2 regions of the Embleya australiensis genome follow, and region 1 is predicted to be linked to the other one. Evidence: riboswitches for the same ligand, from Rfam matches in the RefSeq annotation. Region 1 holds a riboswitch; the other holds the start of a gene.
What was found. A riboswitch is a leader RNA that binds a small molecule or an ion and turns the genes downstream of it on or off. The one in region 1 is predicted to bind cobalamin.
Positions count from the first base shown of each region.

Region 2: another riboswitch for cobalamin. It lies ahead of ACMXN5_RS10650 (energy-coupling factor ABC transporter permease); the one in region 1 lies ahead of ACMXN5_RS02150 (ribonucleoside-diphosphate reductase subunit alpha).

Region 1 is NZ_CP182422.1:524,485-528,425, forward strand. It holds gene ACMXN5_RS02150 (ribonucleoside-diphosphate reductase subunit alpha) at 1-1,868, opposite strand, end outside; cobalamin riboswitch at 1,946-2,199, opposite strand; gene ACMXN5_RS02155 (hypothetical protein) at 2,629-2,817, opposite strand; gene mug (G/U mismatch-specific DNA glycosylase) at 2,977-3,537, opposite strand; gene ACMXN5_RS02165 (GNAT family N-acetyltransferase) at 3,618-3,941, opposite strand, start outside.
Region 2 is NZ_CP182422.1:2,541,005-2,544,945, reverse strand. It holds gene ACMXN5_RS10665 (energy-coupling factor ABC transporter ATP-binding protein) at 1-665, opposite strand, end outside; gene cbiQ (cobalt ECF transporter T component CbiQ) at 662-1,405, opposite strand; gene ACMXN5_RS10655 (energy-coupling factor ABC transporter substrate-binding protein) at 1,409-1,789, opposite strand; gene ACMXN5_RS10650 (energy-coupling factor ABC transporter permease) at 1,786-2,499, opposite strand; cobalamin riboswitch at 2,528-2,736, opposite strand; gene ACMXN5_RS10645 (RDD family protein) at 2,924-3,469, opposite strand; gene ACMXN5_RS10640 (class II aldolase/adducin family protein) at 3,608-3,941, opposite strand, start outside.

The DNA of each region.
Region 1 (3,941 bases):
AACTCGCCGGACAGCGTCTCGCGCTTGAACAGGTTGGACACCTGCGGCTCGATGCACTCGTAGGCGCCCGCGATGGAGGCGATGGTCGCGGTCGGCGCGATCGCCACGAGCAGCGAGTTGCGCAGCCCGTGCTCGGCCACGCGGGTACGCAGCGCGTCCCAGCGCTTGGTCTGGGTCGGGTACACGCCCTCCCACAGGTCCGGCTGGAGCCGGCCGCGCGCGGCGTGCGTCTCGGCGTAGGCCGGGTGCGGGCCGTGTACCTCGGCGAGCGCCGAGGAGGTCTCCAGGGCGGTGAGGTAGATCTCCTCGGAGATCAGCGTGGACAACTCGCGCGCCTCGGCCGAGTCGAACGGCAGGCCGAGCGTGAAGAACACGTCCTGCAGGCCCATCAGCCCCAGGCCCACCGGGCGCCAGCGCGGGTTGGACGCGGCGGCCTGGTCGGTCGGGTAGTAGTTGATGTCGATCACGCGGTCGAGGAAGATCACCGCGGTGCGCACCGTGGCGCGCAGCTTGTCCCAGTCCATGCCCTCGCCGGCGACCACGTGCGCGCCGAGGTTGACCGAGCCGAGGTTGCACACGGCGGTCTCGCCGTCGCTGGTGACCTCCAGGATCTCGGTGCACAGGTTGGACAGGTGCACCACGTTGCCCGGCTCGGCGGCCTGGTTGCAGGTCCGGTTGGCGGCGTCCTTGAAGGTCATCCAGCCGTTGCCGGTCTGCGCGAGCGTGCGCATCATCCGGGCGTACAGGTCGCGCGCGGGCATCTGCCGGACGAACCGGCCGTCCCGCTCGGCGGCTTCGTACACCTTGTCGAACTCGGCGCCCCACAGGTCGGGCAGCTCGGGCAGCTCGTTCGGGTCGAACAGCGACCAGACGCCGTCCTCCTCGACGCGCCGCATGAACAGGTCCGGCACCCAGTTGGCCAGGTTGAGGTTGTGCGCGCGACGCGCGTCCTCGCCGGTGTTCTCCCGCAGTTCGAGGAACTCCAGGATGTCGGGGTGCCAGGTCTCCAGATACACGCAGGCCGCGCCCTTGCGCCGGCCGCCCTGGTTGACCGCGGCCACCGACGAGTCGAGGGTCTTCAGCCACGGCACGATGCCGTTGGAGTGCCCGTTGGTGCCCCGGATCAGCGAGCCGCGCGAGCGCACCCGCGACCAGGCCACGCCGATGCCGCCGGCGAACTTCGACAGCCGGGCGATTCGCCCGTACATGTCGTAGATCGACTCCAGCTCGTCCTTGGGCGAGTCGAGCAGGTAGCACGAGGACATCTGGGTGTGCACGGTGCCGGAGTTGAACAGCGTCGGCGAGCTGGGCAGGTAGGCCAGCGAGGACATCAGCCGGTAGAAGCCGATCGCCTCGCCGGGCTCCTTGGACAGACCGCACGCCACGCGCAGCAGGAAGTGCTGCGGGGTCTCGACCACCTTGCGCGAGACGGGGTGGCGCAGCAGGTAGCGGTCGTAGACGGTGCGCAGACCGAAGTACTCGAAGCGGCGGTCGCCGTCGGCGTCGACGGCGGCGTCCAATTCGGCGGCGTGCGCGGCGACGAACGCCGCGGTCTCCGCGCCGATGATGCCCTCGCGGTGACCGAGCGCGATGCCGGCGCTGAACGAGGCGACGCCGGCCTCGGCGGCCTCGTCGGCGATCCGGCCGGCCAGCAGGCGCGCGGCGAGCCGCGAGTAGGCGGGCTCCTCGGCGATCAGCTCGGCGGCGGTGCGCACGGCCAGGTCGGCCGCCGCGCCGCGGTCCGCACCCTCGTTCAGACCCGCGACGACCCGGCGGACGACCCGATCCGGATCGACCTCCGGCAGATCGCGCGCCTGGGTGCGCACCAGGGTGGCAAGGCGGTCCTCGGGGCTCTCGTCGACCCGCATCCGGGTCGCGCCCACGCTGTCCACAACGGTCACGTGCTCTCTCCTCGCGAGCTCGTACGTACAGGTGACCCCACGCCCGAAGGCGCGGGCAGCCGGCAGGTATTCGGACTCGCGGGCATGCCGGGGCACCGCCGGGCACGGCGTGTGCTCGGTGGTCCGCGGAGTGCCTAGGGGTCGTCGCTTCCCGTACGCCCTTCGGCGTCCGGCGCTCCATGACGACTTTCGTTCCCGCTCACCGCTGCGGGGGCAGTTCCGGCCTCGCACCGGATTCCCTCTTGCCTCGCCTTCCCGGAAACTCCGGTCGGGCGAACCAGCTGCGTCGCAGAGCATATATGTAGTGGCGGGGTGGTCGTCGCACCCCCAGGTGTTGTGTCGCGTCCCGATTCCCGGCGTGTCACGGTTCGCCGGAGACGTGCCCGGGTGGTACGACCGGCGGGCAATTGCGACGCGCGTCGAGCACCCCGAACCCCCGCTCCCCCCGCGCCCGTCCGGCCCCACCGGGCCTGCGCGGGCCGCGTGGGACGGGGCCGAGGGCGGCGGGAACGCGGCGGGGACGGACCGGATCGACGGTGCGTCGCGCGTCGGCCGCCGCGCCGATCGGCCGGCAAATTCCTTCCCCGCCGGGCGTGTCGGAGGACGCGTGACAAGAAGCACATCGCGCGGCGGTCGGCCGATTCACGCGGAGCGGATCGGCGGCCCCGGCCCTCGGGTCGGGCCCGGCGGGGGCGCCTCCGGGCCCGGATCGCGTCATGTGGCCGGCTCACGGGCGACGCGTGCGCGGGCTCGGTCCGGGTGGGCGGGCGTGTCGGGGCGGGCTGCCTTGCGGTCGGTCCGTCGGCCGGGGTACCTCCCGGCCCGAGTCGCGCCATTCGGCGACCAACGCCTCGTAGACGGGAGTCTCGAACGTCTCGGTGGGCCACGGCCCGTACGGGGCTCGCAGGATCTTCATGCCGACCCAACCTCACGAGGGGGCGCGAAGTAACCACCAACCGGGTGATGCCACTCGGTCGATTGACGGCCCCGCCCCCGAGCCGGGTCACCCACGCCGACGCCCGATCGCCGCCACACAGGGTGAGCGGCACGGATGGCACCCCCGCGCGCGGCCCTCCTACTCGGTCGGGTACGCCGCGGCGCGCAGGGCGGTGAAGGCTTCGGCGAGGGCCGCGGCCGTCCAGTGGGCGTTCAGGCCGCTGGGGTTGGGGAGTACCCAGATTCCGGTGTCGTCGATCGTCTCGGGCTGACGGCCGACCACCGCCTTGGGGCGGCCGAAGCCGGTGCGGTATGCGCCGATGCCAAGGACCGCCAACCAGGCCGGTCGGTACCGGCGTACCTTCGCGGTGAGCGCCAGGCCGCCGGCCCGGTACTCCTCCTTCGTCAACTCGTCGGCGCGCGCGGTGGTTCGGGCCACCACGTTGGTGATGCCGAGGCCGAGCGTGGTCAACTCGCGCTGCGCGGCGGGCTCGATCAGGCGCGGGGTGAAGCCCGAGGCGTACAGGGCAGGCCAGAACCGGTTGCCGGGACGGGCGAAGTGGCGCCCGGTGGCGCCCGACCACAGGCCCGGGTTGATCCCGCAGAACAGCACCCGCAGGTTCGGCGCGATCACGTCCGGGATGCTCCGACCGTGCGCGGCGGCCAACTCGTCGGCGGTGGGGTTGCGTCCGGGCGGGATGGGCAGCACGATCGACGCGGCGGCATCGGTCTTCGCGCCCGCCGCGCCCGCCTCGGCCGCCCGCGCCTCGTCCCTCTCGCTCACGGCGCCTCCGCGATCATCGCCGTCCCCACCGAGCGGAAGCCGATCCGGTCGTACACCCGCGCGACGTCCTCGTCCCCCGCGCTCAGGAACACCGTCTCGCTCCCGCCCTCCAGCGCGTGCCGGGCCAACTCCCAGGTCACCGCCGCCGCGAGGCCGCTGCGCCGGGCCGCCGGGAGGGTGGCCACGCCGACGATCTCGGTCGTGTCGTACAGGTGCTGGTAGCTGCCCACACACAGCGGTCCGGCCGGGCTGTACGCCGCGAACATCACCGTCTCGCCGCTGCGCAACCGCTCGTTGAGGTAGGACAGCAGGCCCGGGTC
Region 2 (3,941 bases), 2.0 Mb from region 1:
GCCGGCCCGGTGTGCAGCCGCCCGTCGGCGAGCACGGCCGCGTCGTCGGCCCAGCGCAGCGCCAGGTCCACGTCGTGGGTGGCCATCACCACCGTCGTCCCGGCGGCACGCAGCTCGGCGAGCGTGTCGAGCAGCGCCTCCTGACCGGCCGGATCCAGGCCCGCCGTCGGCTCGTCCAGGACCAGCACCTGCGGCCGCATGGCGATCGCGCCGGCGATCGCGACCCGCTTGCGCTGCCCGAAGGACAGCAGGTGCACCGGCCGCTCGGCCAGGTCGGCGATGCCCAGCGCGGCCAACGCCTCGGCCACCCGTGAGCGCACCTCGTCCGGCGCGAGCCCGAGGTTCAGCGGCCCGAACGAGACGTCCTGGGCCACCGACGCGGAGAACAGCTGGTCGTCGGGATCCTGCACGACCAGCTGCACCACCCGGCGCAGTTCGGCAAGTCCCTTGCGGTCGTGCCGAATCGGCGTACCGTGCAGCTCCACCCGACCCGAACCCGGCACCAGGCCACCGGTCAACAGCCGCAGCAGCGTGGTCTTGCCGCTGCCGTTCGGCCCGAGCAGGGCCAGCGCCCGGCCCGCCGGGACGGCCAGGGACAACCCGCTCAGCACCGGCGGCCCGTCCTCGTAGGCGTAGCCGACCTCTCGTACCCGCAGCGGAATCACGGCATCACCGATCCCAGAAGAAGAGTGGCGACGACGACCGCCGCCACGAGGAACACGGACCCGGCCATGAAGCCGCGCGAGACGGGCACCTCGTCCACGAGCACCCGCAACCGCCCGTCGTAGCCGCGCCCGGCCAGCCCTTCCTCCAGCCGCCGGGCCCGCGCGAAGGCGTGCACGAACACCGCCGACCCGAGCCCGGCCACCGAGCGCCACCGGGCCCGCCGGGTGCGATGCCCGAGCCGCCCGGCCTGGGCCTGGTTGATCCGGGCGGTGGTGTCGTAGAGCAGGAACAACATCCGGTACATCACCGCCGCCACGTCCACCACGGCCGCCGGCACACCCACCCGGGTCAGCCGGGGCAGGACGTCCGACAGCGGCGTGGTGAACGCGAACAACAACATCGCCAACCCGGCCGCACCGGAGCGGGCCACCAACTCGCCCGCGTGGCGCGGCCCGTCCGGCGCCCAGCCGACGCCGTCCGCACGGATCGACACGAGCAGGGTCAGCGCGCCGGTCACCGCGAATCCCAGCGGCGCGCGGGCCGCCCGCCACAGTCGTCGGGCGGGCACCTCGGCGAAGCCGAGCGCGATGGTCAGCACGGTGACCGCGACCAGCACCGCGCCCGGCCACGGCGGCAGCGCCACCGCGCACCCGAGCAGCCCGAAGGAGAGCACGGCCTTGTCGGCCGGATGGCGGCGGCGCCAGGCACTGGCATGCGCCGCCGCGTCGATCGGCAACACGGGTCAGCGACCCGGGACCGATACCGGGTCCTGCGCGGCGGCCGGATCGGGCCCCGGGCCCGACCCGTCGGGGGTGTCGCTCGCCTCGGGCGCGAGCTTTCGGCGGGTGCGCTTGACGCCGAACATGTACCCGACGACACCCGCGCCGAGCGCGGCCTGGAGCGCGAACAGGCCGGACTCGATCTCGCCGGACGGCGGCTCGTACAGCGGGCTGAACCACGGCTTGTAGTCAGGGTCGTTCTCGGTGATCGCGGTCTCGGCCCGGGCGTCGGAACCCGTGAACGGCTCGTCCTTGTCGTCGCCCATGCCGAACACCACGGGCAGCGCCGCGAGCAGCACCACGGCCAGCACGAGCAGCAGGTTGATCTTCGTCGAGCGCTTCACTTGCTCTTCTCCTCCTCGCGCACGGGCCGGGCGTCGCTCAGCACGCCGAGGCGGATCAGGTCACCGCGACTGGATTGGCGCAGCAGGCGCACCACCAGGACGGTCAGCAGGCCCTCGCTGATCGCCAGCGGGATCTGGGTGAGCGAGAAGATGCCGCCGAACTTGGCCAGCGCGCCCGGGAATCCGCTGTCCGGGTCGGGGAAGGCGAGGGCGAGCTGCACGCTGGTGACGCAGTAGGTGCTCAGGTCCGCGACGAATGCGCCGGCGAACACCGCGACGTCCAGCGGCATGGTGCCGCCGCGCCGGTCCAGGAGCGAGCGGGCGAGCCGGTACGCGCCGTAGCCGGCCCAGGGGCCGACGATCGCCATCGAGAACACGTTCGCGCCGAGCGTGGTCAACCCGCCGTGGGCGAGCAGCAACGCCTGGAAGAGCAGGGTGATCGTGCCGAGCACCGCCATGATCGGCGGCCGGAACAGGATGGCGCCCAGGCCGGTGCCGGTGGGATGCGAGCAACTGCCGGTGACGGATGGGATCTTCAGCGCGGACAACACGAACGAGAAGGCGCCGGACGCGCCGAGCAGCAGGGTGTTCTCGGGCCGGTCGCGCACCTCGCGGGTGAGCGCGCGGGCACCGTGGACGACGAACGGGGTCGACGCGACGCCCCAGGCGGCGGCGTGTTCCCAGGGCAGATAGCCCTCGGCGATATGCATGAGGAAGGGTCCCTCTCCAACACCTCGTGGACGGACGATCGCCGTGGCCGGTCTCCTGGCTGACGGGTCGTGCGTTCACGTCTCCGCCTTCCCGGGTCCGCGACAGCGGTCCCAGTGGCTTCCCGAGGCGACGAATCAACGTTCCCGCGGGGGTGGAGGAGAACTTCCCGATCACAGTGGCGAGGGCCGCGCCGGCATCGAACCGGCTTCCCGAGCACCACGGCGAGCCGACACTAGTGGTCGAGTGGACATGGCGACAAGGTGGCATCTGCAAACCGTGCGCAAGACCACAAGGCGGACGGAGCGGCGGAGCAATAGCCGCATTCCGGGGCGGTGTGCGACGGCCCGTCGGGGCGGGAGCGCGGAGCGGGGCACGCTCGCGATCGTGGGACCGGGCGCCCCTGCCCGGGGGAGAGGCGGGCCCTCAGCGCAGTCCGGGGCCGCGCCCTCGGACCACCAGGGTGCCCGCGACCCGGTCGCCGATGCGCTGGCCCCGCTCGCTGGTGAGCACCGCGACCAACCCGATCACACCGAGCGCGAACGCGTCGACGCACAGCAGCACCCAACGGATCGCCAGTTGGCGCCGCCCGGCCCGACCGCCGGACACGTCGACCACCCGAATCCCGAACGCCTGCATGCCCCAGGTGCGCCCGTCGTGCTCGGCGGGCCGCAGCACCCAGTACCAGAACAGGATCGCCACCGCGACCACGAGCACACCGGCGGTGATCGTCGCGGTGAGCGGACCGCTGCGGATCGAACCGTCGGGGTGGGTGGGCAGCAGCACGAACAGGAACATCGCGGCGCCGGGCAGCAGCGCGGAGGCGATCACGTCCACCGCGAACTGGCCGATCCGCCGGTACAGCAACGACGGGCCGACCCGATGTTCGATCGTCGGCAGCCACACCCGGGCGCGTGGCCCGACGGGATGGGCCGAGCGCGCGAACCGCTGCGGAAGGCTCCGTTCGTACATGGTGTTGTACTTTCCGCAACCGGTCGGGTTGACTCCCGGCACGGCCGATCTCGCGGAGATTGCGCCCGGTCGGCGGACAACCCGCCCGACCGGGCGGCGGCGAAATGATCATCGATCGGCGGGATCGACCGAAAACGATCAGATCGTCATCGGGCCGTCGGCCCCGAACAGGTCCGGCTCGGAGCGGCTGATCACGTCGTACAGCGGCTTGTAATTGATCCACGCCACCGTGTCGTTGCCGAGCTGCTCCCGGGTCAGGCGCGCGTTCTCCGGCGAGATCGGCCGCAGTTCGCCGGCCGCCTGGGCCAACAGCTGGACCTGGCAGGAGCGCTCCATGGTGATGAACCACCACGCCGCCGCGTCCACCGACTGTCCGACGGTGAGCAGACCGTGGTTGCGCAGGATCAGCGCCTTGCGCGAGCCGAGCGTCTTGGCGATCCGCCGCCCCTCCTCGGCGTCGAGCACCACGCCC